Linked DNA regions of Pseudonocardia sp. HH130630-07. The protein of the gene in region 1 interacts with the protein of each later gene in a pairwise test. Links are inferred from orthologs where the notes say so. Each region holds a gene or a part of one and is shown on either strand. Other genes may lie near its edges.

Region 1 (6,945 bases):
GCGACGCTCGACAGCGGTGCCGACCCTGTCGTACCGAGGGCGGCATAGGCACCACCGAAACCGGCACCCCCACCGATCAGACCGGCAGCCACCATCACTGCGACCAGCCCGGCGCCGAAACGGCGGGGCAGCTTGAAGGCCGGTACTGGCGTCGGGGAAAGCGGATACACCGAGTTCGGCGGGCTGCCCAAGTTCTGTGTCGAGCCCGCAGGACTCGCAGAAACTTCGCGCCGCGGTGGCTGATCTGAAAACGTCTCGCAGCCGGTATCGACTCCAGATGTCACCCCCAGCTCGCCACCATCGCCATGCACAGAACAATCCCCGGGCACCCTCGGACCAGACCGATCAGAAGCCACAGCTTCATCCCTGGTAGAGGTCCGTCCGTCAGCTCGTCTCCAGAGCCCAGCCCATACTCGGTTCATAGTCTGACTGTGCGACATGACCCTGAAACAAACCTGTGACCACACCAGAAATCTCCCGAGGACCCGCCGGACACCCAGGGTCCCGGCAAAGTCACGTGATCCTGTAACTGGTCAGGGTACGGAGGGCGTCGCGGGCGTGCTGGCGTAGCGCGGCGGCGACGTTGGTGACCCCGGCCAGCCGTAGCGCGGTGATGGCCGGGTTCCGCAGCGCGGCCATGATCTGCGGCCCGGCCGCTGTTCGCACTGCCGAGCGGTCCTCGTCGAAGGACACGTCGCGGACCCAGTGCAGTCCAGGGGGTCGGCAAAGTCAGATGATCTTGAGTAGTCGGAGGGGGCGCAGCGCGTCGCGGCTGTGATGTCGTACTGCGGCGGCGATGTTGGTGGCTCCGGCGAGGCGGTGCAGGCTGATCACCAGGTTCCGGAGCGAGGCCATGACCTGGGGTCCGGCAACGGTTCGGATGGTGGAGTGGTCCTCGGCGAAGGTGACGTCGCGGACCCAGTGCAGCGCGTTCTCGATCTGCCAGTGAGCCTTTTTCAACCTGCCGTTCCGGCAGCTCAGGGGCCTGGTTGTGTGGGTGCAGACGCCGAGCTGGCGAGCCGGTGACCTGTGCAGCTGTGGTCAGAGCAGTTGCGCTGCAACCTTCGCGATCTCCTGACGCAGAAGCTCGCTGGTCAGGTTGAAAAAGGCTCAGTGTCAAGCGATCATCTTCGGACGCCATCACAGACGAGACCGTGCCGGAAGATGTCGCCACGGCACGGACGATAGAGCTGCCTGATAAGGGAGTCGCCTGCTCCGACTGTAAATCGATCGCTTGAGCTACTTCACGCAATGAGCCTTTCCCAGTAGTGGGGAGCGGCTGGCGGCGACACGCCGTGACGTGGAGGTGCTCAACGAGGGGGCGGGACCCCAGTAGAAGAGGTCGGTCCGCTCAAAGATCGACTCACCACCGAGGTCCCGCGTGCCCGATCCTGTCACCTACACCGCCGTGCTCCCGATCGGGGAGCCCACCGCGTCCATGTTGTCGCGACTGTTGGCCGAGGAACGCCTCCGGCGCGGGACCCGGCGCGGGCGCCGCGCGCTGGACTGTGACCGCCACGCGGTGCTGGTGCTGCGCTGGTTCCTCGACGCCACCCGGGTCGCCCAGCTCGCCGCCGACAACCAGCTGAGCCTGTCGAGTACCTACCGCTACCTGCACGAAGGCATCGACGTCCTGGCCGCCGCCGCGCCTGGACTGCCCGGCGCGCTGCTCGCGGCCCGCACCGCCGGGCACACCCACGTTCACCTCGACGGCACCGTGATCCACACTGACCGCTCCCGCACTCCCGGACCGACCCCGGGAGTGGATCTGTGGTGGTCGGGCAAGCACCACGTCCACGGCGGGAACGTTCAGGTCCTCACCGCGCCTGACGGGTGGCCGTTGTGGACATCCCCGGTGCGCCCGGGCCGCGAGCACGACACCACCTGCGCCCGCGGCCACCCCGGCCTGCTCGACGCGATCGAGGACTGGACCGACGACACCCACGTCGTGCTCGCCGACCTCGGCTACGACGGTGAGAACACCCGCCTGACCTGCCCGTTCAAGACCCCCACCGGCAGTGGGCTGTCGGAGGACAAGCGCACCGTCAACACGCTGCACTCCGCCGTCAGGGCTGTGGCCGAACGCGGGAACTCCCTGCTCAAGACCACCTTCAAGGCGCTGCGTCGGGTCAGCTTCTGCCCCTGGCGGATCGGCGCGATCACCGCCGCCGCGCTCGTTCTCCTCCACGTCGAGCACGACCGAACCACATGATCAACCAGCACCTACTGGGAAAGGCTCAATGCATTATCGGGCTGCGCCGGACTCTGCGTGAACACTACTGCAGTCATGGCAAGAGCAAACGTGACAGTCAGGGCGACAGGGGGACGAGACCCAATCATGGCTCCTCCAGAGCACGAGCGAAAGTAGAACTCTAGAGAGCGAGCGATGGGAATGCAATACGGTCGGGCATTGTCGGAGGTGCGCCCGGCTGCCGGGGACAACTGCACAACGGTGCCGTACGCCCGGCCCCTTACCGGCGGTCCGCCTGAAGCGGCCGGGCAAAGACCATCGGTCGAGGTGGGAAGGTCCTGACGTCTCCGCCCGGGACGACTGGCGCCTGGGAACCTACGAGTTCGTCCCGGCTGCGCGAGGACAGCCGAACAGCACGACCAGCTCACCACGCGGAAGAGATGGTTCACGTCGACGGTACGGGCCGGGAACCGGTCTCAGCCGTACACGCGAAGTACGACTGATTCTCCCGTTCCCGGCGCCTCGCCGTCAGCGCGCGGCGCGCCGCCGGCGGGCCACCTCGGCCAGCACCACGCCGGTGGCGACCGAGGCGTTCAGCGACTCGACCGCCCCGGCCAGCGGGATCGACACCGTGACGTCGCAGGTCTCACGGACCAGCCGGGACAGGCCCTTGCCCTCGGACCCGGTCACGACGACCAGCGGCCCGGTGGCCAGGTCGAACTCGTCCAGCGAGACGTCGCCGTCGGCGGCCAGCCCGGCGACCATCAGCCCGGCCGAGGCGTACTCGCGCAGCGTGCGGGTCAGGTTCGTCACCCGGGCCACCGGGACGCGCGCGGCGGTCCCGGCCGAGGTCCGCCAGGCGACCGCGGTCATGCCGGCGGCCCGCCGCTGCGGGACGACCACGCCGTGCCCGCCGAACGCCCCCACCGACCGGACGACCGCCCCCAGGTTGCGCGGGTCGGTCACCCCGTCGAGCGCGACGGCCAGGGCCGGGCGGTTCGTGTGGGCCGCGGCCTCGAGCAGGTCGTCCGGGTGCGCGTAGGAGTACGGCGGCACCTGCAGCGCGAGCCCCTGGTGCAGCGCGCCCCCGCTGATCCGGTCGAGGTCGTTGCGCGGCACCTCGAGGATCGAGATGCCCTGCTCGGCGGCCAGCGCGACGGCCTCGGTCACCCGCTCGTCGGCCGACACCCCGGTCGCCACGTACAGCGCGGTCGACGGGACACCGGCCCGCAGGCACTCGACCACCGGGTTGCGCCCCAGCACGGTCTCCGGGCCGTCGCCGTCGCCCCGCCGCCCGGCGACCGGACGGCGGCGCTGCTGCTGGTCGGTCTGGGCGGCCCGGCGGGCCGCGGCCTTCTGCTTCGGGTGTCCCGGCCGCAGCTCGCCGGGCGGGGTCGGGCCCTTGCCACGCAGGGCACGCCGGGGCTGGCCACCGGATCCGATGACCATGCCCTTCTTCGTGCCGTCCTTGCGGATCGCGCCGCGCCGCTTGGAATTTCCTGCCATCAGTCCTACGCGTCCTTCAACGTCCAGGTGGAGCCACCGGCGCCGTCCTCGACGGCGACCCCGGCAGCGAGGAGTTCGTCGCGGAGCCGGTCCGCGGTGGCGAAGTCACGGTCGGCCCGTGCGGCCTGCCTGCGCTCCAGCATCGACTCGACGAGGGCGCCGAGCGCCTGCCGGGCCGCGTCGCCGGCGCCGTCGGCCGCGTCGCCGTGGGCCAGCGGGTCCAGGCCGAGCACACCGGTCATCGCCCGCACGCAGGACGCGGCCCGCGACGCCGTCGCGCCGTCGCCGGCGTCCAGCGCGGAGTTGCCCTCCCGCACCAGCTTGTGCACGGCACCGAGGGCCAGCGGGGTGCCCAGGTCGTCGTCCAGCGCCGCCGCGAACTCGGCGGGCACCTTCGGCGACGGCTCCGGCAGCCCGTACCGCTCCCGCACCCGGTTCACGAACGACTCGATCCGCCGGTACGCGGCGACAGCCTCGTCCAGCGCAGCGTCGGAGTACTCGATCGCCGACCGGTAGTGCGGGCCGACCAGGTAGTACCGCAGCTCGGCCGGGCGGACCCGCTCCAGCAGTGCCTCGATCGCGAGCGTGTTGCCCAGCGACTTCGACATCTTCTCGCCGCCCATGGTGACCCACGCGTTGTGCAGCCAGAACCGGGCGAACGGGTCCCCCGCGGCGTGCGACTGGGCACGCTCGTTCTCGTGGTGCGGGAAGACCAGGTCCAGGCCGCCGCCGTGGATGTCGAACTCCGGCCCGAGGTAGGCGGTGGCCATCGCCGAGCACTCCAGGTGCCAGCCGGGACGCCCGGCGCCCCACGGGGTGGGCCAGCTCGGCTCGCCGGGCTTCGCGGCCTTCCAGAGCGTGAAGTCCAGCGGGTCCCGCTTGGCGCCCGGCTCGCCCTCGCCCTGGTGGACGTCGTCCACCTTCTGCCCGGAGAGCGCGCCGTAGTCGCCGAGGGTGCGGACGGCGAAGTAGACGTCCCCACCAGCCGGGTAGGCGTGCCCACGGTCGATCAGGCGCTCGACCAGCTCGGTCATCTGGGTGATGTGCCCGGTGGCGCGCGGCTCGACCGACGGCGGCAGGCAGCCCAGCGCGTCGTACGCGGCGGTGAAGGCCCGCTCGTGCGTGGTGGCCCACTCCCACCACGGCCGGCCCGCCGCCTCGGACTTGCGCAGGATCTTGTCGTCGATGTCGGTGATGTTGCGGACGAGCGTGACGTCGTAGCCGGCGTGGGAGAGCCAGCGGCGCAGCACGTCGTAGTTCAGGCTGGACCGGACGTGACCTATGTGCGGCAGGCCCTGCGGGGTGGCGCCACAGACGTAGATCGACACGGCTCCGGCCCGCAGCGGCGTGAAGGCACGCTGCTCCCTGGTCGCGCTGTCGAGAAGTCTGAGGCTCACGTCACCAGGGTACGGCTCTCCGATTCGTCCACTACACGGGCGGTGCCCGGGCGGCAAGGTGTCCGCCATGAGTGTTCAGCAGCTCCTGCCCCGGCTCGTCGTGTCCGACGCCGACGCGGCGATCGCCTTCTACTCCGCGGCGTTCGGCGCTGAACTCGTCGAGCGCTACACCGACGGCTCCGGGAACGTGGTGCACGCCCTGCTGCGGGCGGGCGCGGCGACCTGGGCGGTCAAGGACGCCGACGCCGTCGACCCGGCCCCCACCGGTCCGGAGGCGGTGATCATGGCCCTCTACGTGGACGATCCCGACGCCGTCGCGGCGGCGATGGTCGCGGGCGGCGGACGGGTAGTCTTCGAGGTCGACGACCACCCCTACGGCGAACGCGGCGGCCGGCTGGCCGACCCGTTCGGCCACGCGTGGATGCTCTCCCGCCGGACCGGGGACCTGACGGCGGAGCAGATCCAGCAGCGGACCGCGGAGGCCTATCCCTGAGCGGGCAGCAGCAACGCCGTGGCGACGGCGGCGCGGCCCTCGCCGCGCCCGGTGAGCCCCAGCCCGTCGGTGGTCGTCCCGGACACCGCGACCGGACCGCCGACCGCCTCGGTCAGCACCCGCTCGGCCTCGGCCCGGCGGGTACCGATCCGGGGCGCGTTGCCGATGACCTGTACGGCCGCGTTGCCGACCGTCCAGCCCGCCTCACCGAGGAGCCTGCGGACCTCGGTGAGCAGGGCGACACCGGACGCCCCGGACCACTCCGGTCGCCCGGTGCCGAACACCGCGCCCAGGTCGCCGAGCCCGGCGGCGGAGAGCAGCGCGTCGCACACCGCGTGCGCGGCCACGTCGCCGTCGGAGTGCCCGGCGCAGCCGTCGGTCCCCTCCCACAGCAGCCCGGCCACCCAGCAGTCCCGGCCCACCTCGACGGGGTGCACGTCGGTCCCGATCCCGACCCTCATCCGATCCTCTCCCCGGCCCCGGTGAGCAGCAGCTCCGCGATCCGGAGGTCCCACGCCGTGGTCACCTTGAACGCCAGCGGGTCGCCGTCGACGGTCCGCACCGGATCGCCGATCGCCTCGACCAGCCCGGCGTCGTCGGTCCGCGGGTCCGGGGTGCCGGCGTAGGCACGGCGCAGGTCCCCGGCGCGGAAGCCCTGCGGGGTCTGCACCGCACGCAGTGCAGACCGGTCCACCGTGGACACGACGACGCCCGCCCCGTCCACCGTCTTCACGGTGTCCGGAACGGGCAGCACGGGGATGACGGCCGGAGCCCCGGCACGGACCGCGGCCACCACCCGCCGGACCACGTCCGGTGGCGTCAGCGGGCGGGCCGCGTCGTGCACCAGCACGACCTCGGTGCCGGGTCCGAGCACCGCCAGCCCGGCCGCGACCGAGGCGGTGCGGTCCGCACCACCCGGGACGACCGTGACCGGGCGGTCCCCGAACATCGGCCCGGCGGCGGCGACCTGGTCCCCCGGCACGACGACCACGACGTGATCGACCACACCGGGAGCGAGCAGGCCGTCGACCGCACGGACCAGCATCGGGACACCCGACAGCTCGACGAACGCCTTGGGCATCCCGGCGCCCAGGCGGACGCCGGACCCCGCGGCGGGCACCACGGCGACGACGGACACGGCGTTCATCCGACGCCCCGTGTGTGCACCGGCCGGGGTCAGGCGATCGCGGTGGCGAGCACCTCGTCGAGCAGGACCTCGGCCCGCTCCTCGTCGGTGCCCTCGGCCAACGCGAGCTCACTGACGAGGATCTGCCGGGCCTTGCCCAGCATGCGCTTCTCGCCCGCGGACAGTCCGCGGTCCTTCTCACGGCGCCACAGGTCGCGCACGACCTCGGCCA
Region 2 (6,999 bases), 470 kb from region 1 along the record:
GCCGTAGGCGAACCGCTTGGTGATCGCCCAGATGACGTCGCCGAGCGCGCGCCGCCCGCTCTCGACCAGGTTCGGCTGCCAGGCGGCGAGCCCGGCCAGCGTCCGGATGACCGGGTTGCGCCGGGACAGGAACGTGCCGGGCAGCCCGGACGACGCCATCTCCCCGGTCGAGGTCGACACCAGCGCGACCCCGGCGACCCGCTCGTGGAACAGCTCCGGGTGCTGCTCGGCGAGCGCCATCACCGTCATCCCGCCCATCGAGTGCGAGACCAGCACCAGCGGGCCCTCCGGGGCGAGGGCGCGGATCACCGCGTCGAGGTCCCGGCCGAGCTGCTCGATCGTGCAGCTGTCCTGCGGGGCCCGCTCGGACCGGCCGTGGCTGCGCTGGTCGTAGAGGACCGTGCGGACCGACGGGCCGGACAGCAGGGCCAGGAACTCGCGCTGCTCCTGCCAGGTCCGCCGGTCCAGCGCGAACCCGTGCACCAGCACGACGGTCAGCAGCGGGGCCGTGCCGTCCGCCGGCCCGACCTCCTCGCAGGCCAGGCGGACGCCGTCGTCGGCGGTCACCGAGCTCTCCTCGCCGGCCCACCCGGCCGGCGGCAGCCCGCCGTGCTCGGCCATCTCGGTCGCCAGGCTCTGCCGCGCCGCGGCGATCTTGCGCCGTTGCGCGGCCACCCCGGCACCGGCCACGGCGCCCGCCGCGCCGACCAGGCCACCGGCGACGCCGGCGACCGTCCAGCCCCTGCGGCTCATCGGTCCCTCCCGTCGGCACCGGTGGGGGGCACCGTGCGGCGCACCCGCCCCGAGATGCCGGTGACGATCTCGTAGTGGATGGTGCCGAGCTCGTCGGCCCACTCCTGGGCGGTCGGCCCGCCCGTGGTCCCGGTGCCGAACAGCTCGACCTGGTCCCCGGCGGCGACGCCGAGCTCGCCCGGTGCCCCGCAGTCGACGACGAACTGGTCCATGCACACCCGCCCGACGACCGGGCGGTCGGCGCCCGCGACCAGGACCCGCATCCGGCCCCGGTCGTTGCTCCGGCGCGGGACCCCGTCGGCGTAGCCGAGCGGGACCAGCGCCAGCACCCGCGGCCCCGGCGCGACCCACTCGTGGCCGTAGGACACGCCCTCGCCGGCGGCGACCGTCTTGACCAGGGCGATCCGGCCGCGCACCGTCATCACCGGGCGCAGCGGGCTGTCCTGCGGCCGGGCCACGGGGTCCAGCCCGTAGACCGCGATCCCGGCCCGCACGACGTCGAGGTGCAGGTCCGGGCGGGTCAGGGTGGCCGCCGAGTTCGCCAGGTGCACCAGCGGGGTGATCCCGCGGCCCCGGACGTGCGCGACGGCGGACCGCAGCCGCTCGGCCTGGGCGTCGATGCTGGGGTCCCCCGGCTCGTCGGCCCGCGCGAGGTGCGACCAGACCGCGGCCAGCTCGGCGGTCCCGTCGACCGCAGCGGCGACGGCGTCGTCGACCAGGCCCGGCCACTCGCCGGGCGGACAGCCGTTGCGGGACAGGCCGGTGTCGGCCTTGAGGTGCAGCCGCACCGGGCGCCCCGCGGCACGGGCCCCGGCGAGCACCGCGGCCAGGTGCTCCCGGGACGACACCGACAGGTCCACCCCCGCGGCGACGGCGGCGGCGAAGTCCTCGTCCGGCAGGTGCAGCCAGGACAGCACCGGCGCGTCGATCCCGGCCGCGCGCAGCGCGAGCGCCTCGTCCAGGGTGGCGACGCCGAGCCGGTCCGCCCCCGCGGTCAGCGCCGCCCGGGCGATGCGCTCCGCGCCGTGCCCGTAGCCGTCGGCCTTGACGACGACCATCGTGGCGGCGCCGGAACCCCCGGCCAGACCGGACAGGTACCGGACGTTGTGCCGTACCGCGCCGGTGTCGATCACGGCCTCGGCGCGGGGCCCGGCGGCCGGGGAGGCCACGGCACCGGCGCCGGGGTCGGGTTCGATCGCTGGCAGCACGGCCCGATCATCGCATCCCGTAACGACCGTCCGGTCCGGTACCGATCGGTCCCGGGTCCGGACCAGTACCGATCGGTCCCGGGGCCGGACCGGGCTCAGTCGGTCCCGGCCTCCATCGCCGCCCGGTCCAGCGACTCCTCGGCCTGCTCGGTGCCCTCCGGCGCCGCCGGGGTGGCGGTGATCTCCGCGGCCCGGCCGGACTCGACCTCGCCCACGAACTCCTCGAACTCGCCGCCGAGCATGCCGGTCGCCGCGTACTGCTCCAGCTTGGCGCGGGAGTCGGCCAGGTCCAGGTTGCGCAGCGTGAGCTGGCCGATCCGGTCGCCCGGGGTGAACGGCGCGTCCTCGACCCGCTCCATCGACAGCCGGTCCTCGGCGTAGGCGAGCGCCGGGCCGCGGGTGTCGAGCACCGACCAGTCGTTACCCCGGCGCAGCCGCAGCGTGACCGACCCGGTGATCGCGTTGCCGACCCAGCGGGTCAGCGACTCGCGCAGCATCAGCGACTGCGGCTCCAGCCAGCGGCCCTCGTAGAGCAGCCGGCCGAGCCGGCGGCCCTGCTCGGAGTAGGCCGAGAGCGAGTCCTCGTTGTGGATCGCCGAGACCAGCCGCTCGTAGGTGACGAACAGCAGCGCCATCGCCGGGGCCTCGTAGATGCCGCGGCTCTTCGCCTCGATGATCCGGTTCTCGATCTGGTCGGTCATACCGAGCCCGTGCCGGCCGCCGATCCGGTTCGCCTCGTCCACCAGCGCGACCGGGTCGTCGTAGCGGACGCCGTTGATCGCGACCGGGCGCCCGGCCTCCCACTCGACGGTGACGTCCTCGGTCTCGACCGCCACGGCCGGGTCCCAGAACCGGACACCCATGATCGGCTCGACGATCTCGAGCGAGGTGTCGAGGTGCTCCAGCTTCTTGGCCTCGTGGGTGGCGCCCCAGATGTTGGCGTCGGTCGAGTACGCCTTCTCCGCCGACGCCCGGTACGGCAGGTTCCGCGCACCCAGCCAGTGGCTCATCTCGGTGCGGCCGCCGAGCTGGTCGACGAACACCTCGTCCAGCCACGGCTTGTAGATCCGCAGGGCCGGGTTGGCGAGCAGGCCGTAGCGGTAGAAGCGCTCGATGTCGTTGCCCTTGAACGTCGAGCCGTCGCCCCAGATCGACACGCCGTCGTCGGCCATCGCCCGGACCAGCAGGGTGCCGGTGACGGCACGGCCGATCGGGGTGGTGTTGAAGTACGGCATGCCGCCGGCGCGGATGTGGAAGGCACCGCAGGCGATCGCGGCGATGCCCTCGTCGACCAGGGCGCGGCGGCAGTCCACGACCCGGGCGGACTCGGCGCCGTACTCGATCGCGCGCTCGCGCACCGCGACCAGGTCGGGCTCGTCGGGCTGCCCGAGGTCGGCGGTGTAGGCGTAGGGCACCGCGCCGTTCTCGCGCATCCAGGCGACCGCGACGGAGGTGTCGAGGCCACCGGAGAAGGCGATGCCGACGCGCTCGCCGACGGGGAGACTGGTGAGGATCTTCGGCACGGGACAGACGCTAACAATCGCGTTGCGGCCCAGGTCAGGCGGTGCCGCCCGGCGCGGCGGCACGGACCGCCCGCAGCGCGGCCGGGATCGCCGCCCGCATCTCCGACGCGGGTGCCGGGACCGCCGGGAGCCCGTGCCGCCCGGCCGCGACGGTGGCGGCCCGGCCGTGCACGACGGTGGCGCACCCCGCGGCCCACCACGGCTCCAGCCCGGCGGCGAGCAACGCCCCGATCATCCCGGTCAGCACGTCACCCGAGCCGGCGGTCGCCGCCCAGGAGTCCACGGCCGGGTCGACGAGGGCCCGGCCGTCCGGCGCGGCCACGACGGTCGCGTTGCCCTTGAGCAGCACCGTCACCCCCAGGTCCGCGGCGGCCCGGCGGGCGGCGGCGACCCGGTCCGGCCCGGCGTCACCGGCGATCCGGGCGAACTCCCCGGCGTGCGGGGTGAGCACCACCGGGCGGGCGTGGATCCGCGCCCGCAGGTGCGGGTGCCGGGCGAGCAGGGTGATGCCGTCGGCGTCGATGCACAGCGGCACCTCGCGGTCGAGCACCGCCTCCAGGACCGCGAGCCCCGCGGACCCGGTCCCGATCCCCGGGCCCACCGCCCAGGCCTGGGTCCGCCCGGCGTCGGTGATGTCGCCGGTCGCCACGATCTCCGGCCGGTGCCGGCGCACCTCGTCGGCGGCCGATCCGGCGAAGCGCACCATCCCGGACGTCGCGAGCGCCGCGGCCCCCGCGGCCAGCACGGCCGCCCCCGGGTACGTGGCCGAGCCGGCGGCGATCCCGACGACGCCCTGGGTGTACTTGTCGTCGTCCGGGCCGGGGACCGGCCAGCGCGCGCCGACCTCGGCGTCTGTGAGCAGCCGGGCGTGCGGCTCGGCGGGCAGGAACGGGCCGAGCCCGATGTCGACGAGGTGCACCGGCCCGCAGAGCGGCGCGGCGAGCGCGTGCACCGGCTTGCGGGCACCGAAGGTGACGGTCCTGGCGGCCCGGACGTGGGCGCCGTCGGTCGTCCCGGTGCCGGGGTCCACGCCGGACGGCAGGTCACAGGCCACGATCGGGACGCCGGCGTCGTCGGCCGCGGCGACCAGCGCCGGGGCGGGGTCGCGCAGCGCGCCGCGCCCGGAGATGCCGACGATCCCGTCGACGACGACGTCGGCCCCCGCCACCAGCGCCCGCGCGGCGTCGAGCGGGGCCGGGCCGGTACCGGTACCGCGGCCGCGGCCCGCGCCGCCGGTGTCCGCGCCGCCGTTGTCCGCGCCCGGGGCCGGTCCGCCTCCCGGATCACCGGTGTCCGGGCCGAGTGCCAGCACCCGGCCGCGGGCGGCGCGCAGGGCGGCCAGCCCCTCCGCGTGAGCGCGGCCCGGAGCGAGCAGGACCGCGGTGACCCGGGCGCCGCGCCGGCGCAGCTCGGCACCGGCCCAGAGCGCGTCGCCGCCGTTGTCCCCGGCCCCGACCAGCAGCACCACCCGGCGGCCGTAGGTGGAGCCGAGGAACCCGCGCAGGTGGGCGGCCAGCCCGCCGGCCGCCCGGCGCATGAGCACGCCGTCCGCGACGGTCGCCGCCATGGCGGCCTCCGCCGCCCGGACCTCCGCAACCCCGAACACCCCGTGCATGCCCAGCAGGCTAGTGGCTCACCCCGGTCCGCTCACCGGATCCGTGGACGCGCACGCGATCGCGCGAGCGTCGCCGGAACCCGTGAGCGGGCCCGGGCTCACTCCACCGTGACCGACTTCGCGAGGTTGCGGGGCTTGTCGACGTCGTAGCCGCGGGCCCTGGCGATCTCGGCCGCGATCACCTGCAGCGGGATCGTCGCGACCAGCGGCTGCAGCAGGGTCGGCACCGCGGGCAGCTCGAAGAGGTGGTCGGCGAACGGGCGCACCGTCTCGTCACCGGTCTCGGCGATCACCACGGTCCGCGCACCGCGGGCCTTGATCTCCTGGATGTTGGACAGCAGCTTCGAGTGCAGCACCGCCCGGCCCTTCGGCGACGGCATCACGACGACGACCGGCAGGTCCTGCTCGATCAGCGCGATCGGGCCGTGCTTCAGCTCACCGGCGGCGAACGCCTCGGCGTGCATGTAGGCGAGTTCCTTGAGCTTGAGCGCACCCTCCAGCGCGACCGGGTAGCCGACGTGGCGCCCGAGGAACAGCACGGCCTTGGACGGCGCGAGCAGCTGCCCGAGCGCCCGCGCCTCGCCGAGCGACTCCAGCACCTCGGCCACCGCGGCCGGGGTGGCCTCCAGCGCCTCGAACTCGCGGACCACCTCGTCCGGGTACTTGGTGCCGCGGGCCTGCGCGAGGGCCAGCCCGACCAGGTAGTTCGCCGCGACCTGGGCGGTGAAGGTCTTGGTGGCCGCGACACCGATCTCCGGCCCGGCGTGGGTGTAGATCACCGCGTCGGACTCGCGCGGGATCTGCGCACCGTTCGTGTTGCAGATCGCCAGCACCCGCGCCTTCTGGTCCTTGGCGTGCCGCAGTGCCTCCAGGGTGTCGGCGGTCTCCCCGGACTGGGAGATCGCGACGACCAGCGTCGAGCGGTCGAGCACCGGGTCCCGGTAGCGGAACTCGCTCGCCAGCTCGATCTCCACCGGGAGCCGGGTCCAGTGCTCGATGGCGTACTTCGCGAGCAGCCCGGAGTGGTAGGCGGTACCGCAGGCGATGACGAAGACCTTGTCGACGTCGCGCAGGTCCTGGTCGGTGAGCCGCTGCTCGTCGAGCACGATCCGGCCGTCGACGAGGTGCCCGCGCAGGGTGTCGGCGATCGCGGTCGGCTGCTCCTCGATCTCCTTCAGCATGAAGTAGTCGTGGCCGCCCTTCTCCGCGGCGGCCAGGTCCCAGGTCACCTCGAACGGGTTGACCTCGGCCGCGCCGCCGTCGAACCCGGTGACCGCGTAGCCGTCGCGGGTGATGGTGACGATCTGGTCCTGGCCGAGCTCGACCGCCGAGCGGGTGTACTCGATGAAGGCCGCGACGTCGGAGGCGAGGAAGGTCTCGCCGTCGCCGAGGCCGAGCACCAGCGGGGAGTTGCGGCGGGCGGCGACGACCCGGTCCGGGTCGTCGGCGTGCGTGACCACCAGGGTGAACGCGCCCTCCAGCCGGCGGGCGACGACCCGGACGGCCGCGGTCAGGTCCCCGGCGGCGTCCTCGGCCCCGGCCAGCTCACCCGCGAACGCCAGCCCGACCAGGTGCGCGGCCGTCTCGGTGTCGGTGTCGGACTCGGCCCAGATGCCGCGCGCCTCCAGCTCGGCCCGCAGCTCCAGGAAGTTCTCGATGATGCCGTTGTGGACGACCGCGACCGCGCCGTCGGAGGACCGGTGCGGGTGCGCGTTGCGGTCGCTCGGCGGCCCGTGCGTGGCCCAGCGGGTGTGCCCGATGCCCGTCGTGCCCACGAACCGGTCCCGGCCGACCTCGTCCAGGCGGGCCTCCAGGTTCGCCAGGGCCCCGGCCCGGCGCTCGACCAGCAGCTCCCCGCCGATCGGGAGCGCCACACCGGCCGAGTCGTACCCCCGGTACT

What was found. Proteins that work in one complex are often made in the same cells at the same time.
Region 2: the proteins of rlmB (region 1) and AFB00_RS15355 interact in binary tests that used the Escherichia coli proteins (3 or more experiments, as listed by UniProt). The link is inferred for Pseudonocardia sp. HH130630-07 from one-to-one orthologs.

What each region holds. Positions count from the first base shown.
Region 1 is NZ_CP013854.1:2,684,995-2,691,939, reverse strand. Bases 1,709-4,522 are described here. They hold rlmB (23S rRNA (guanosine(2251)-2'-O)-methyltransferase RlmB), read right to left. Parts: upstream 3,698-4,522; coding sequence 2,720-3,697; downstream 1,709-2,719. Other genes in these bases: cysS (cysteine--tRNA ligase), read right to left, coding at 3,703-4,522; AFB00_RS13120 (HARBI1 family protein), read left to right, coding at 1,709-2,212. Outside these bases: AFB00_RS13135 (S1C family serine protease), read right to left, coding at 1-170; AFB00_RS13130 (hypothetical protein), read right to left, coding at 514-693; AFB00_RS13125 (DDE transposase family protein), read right to left, coding at 730-960; more of AFB00_RS13120, read left to right, coding at 1,439-1,708; more of cysS, read right to left, coding at 4,523-5,094; AFB00_RS13105 (VOC family protein), read left to right, coding at 5,162-5,587; ispF (2-C-methyl-D-erythritol 2,4-cyclodiphosphate synthase), read right to left, coding at 5,578-6,048; ispD (2-C-methyl-D-erythritol 4-phosphate cytidylyltransferase), read right to left, coding at 6,045-6,725; AFB00_RS13090 (CarD family transcriptional regulator), read right to left, coding at 6,764-6,945. UniProt on the Escherichia coli protein: Specifically methylates the ribose of guanosine 2251 in 23S rRNA.
Region 2 is NZ_CP013854.1:3,152,654-3,159,652, reverse strand. What follows is about bases 2,810-5,732. They hold AFB00_RS15355 (NAD(P)H-hydrate dehydratase), read right to left. Parts: upstream 5,100-5,732; coding sequence 3,519-5,099; downstream 2,810-3,518. Other genes in these bases: glmS (glutamine--fructose-6-phosphate transaminase (isomerizing)), read right to left, coding at 5,198-5,732; argG (argininosuccinate synthase), read right to left, coding at 2,810-3,484. In the rest of the region: AFB00_RS15370 (alpha/beta fold hydrolase), read right to left, coding at 1-753; alr (alanine racemase), read right to left, coding at 750-1,958; more of argG, read right to left, coding at 2,057-2,809; more of glmS, read right to left, coding at 5,733-6,999. UniProt on the Escherichia coli protein: Bifunctional enzyme that catalyzes the epimerization of the S- and R-forms of NAD(P)HX and the dehydration of the S-form of NAD(P)HX at the expense of ADP, which is converted to AMP.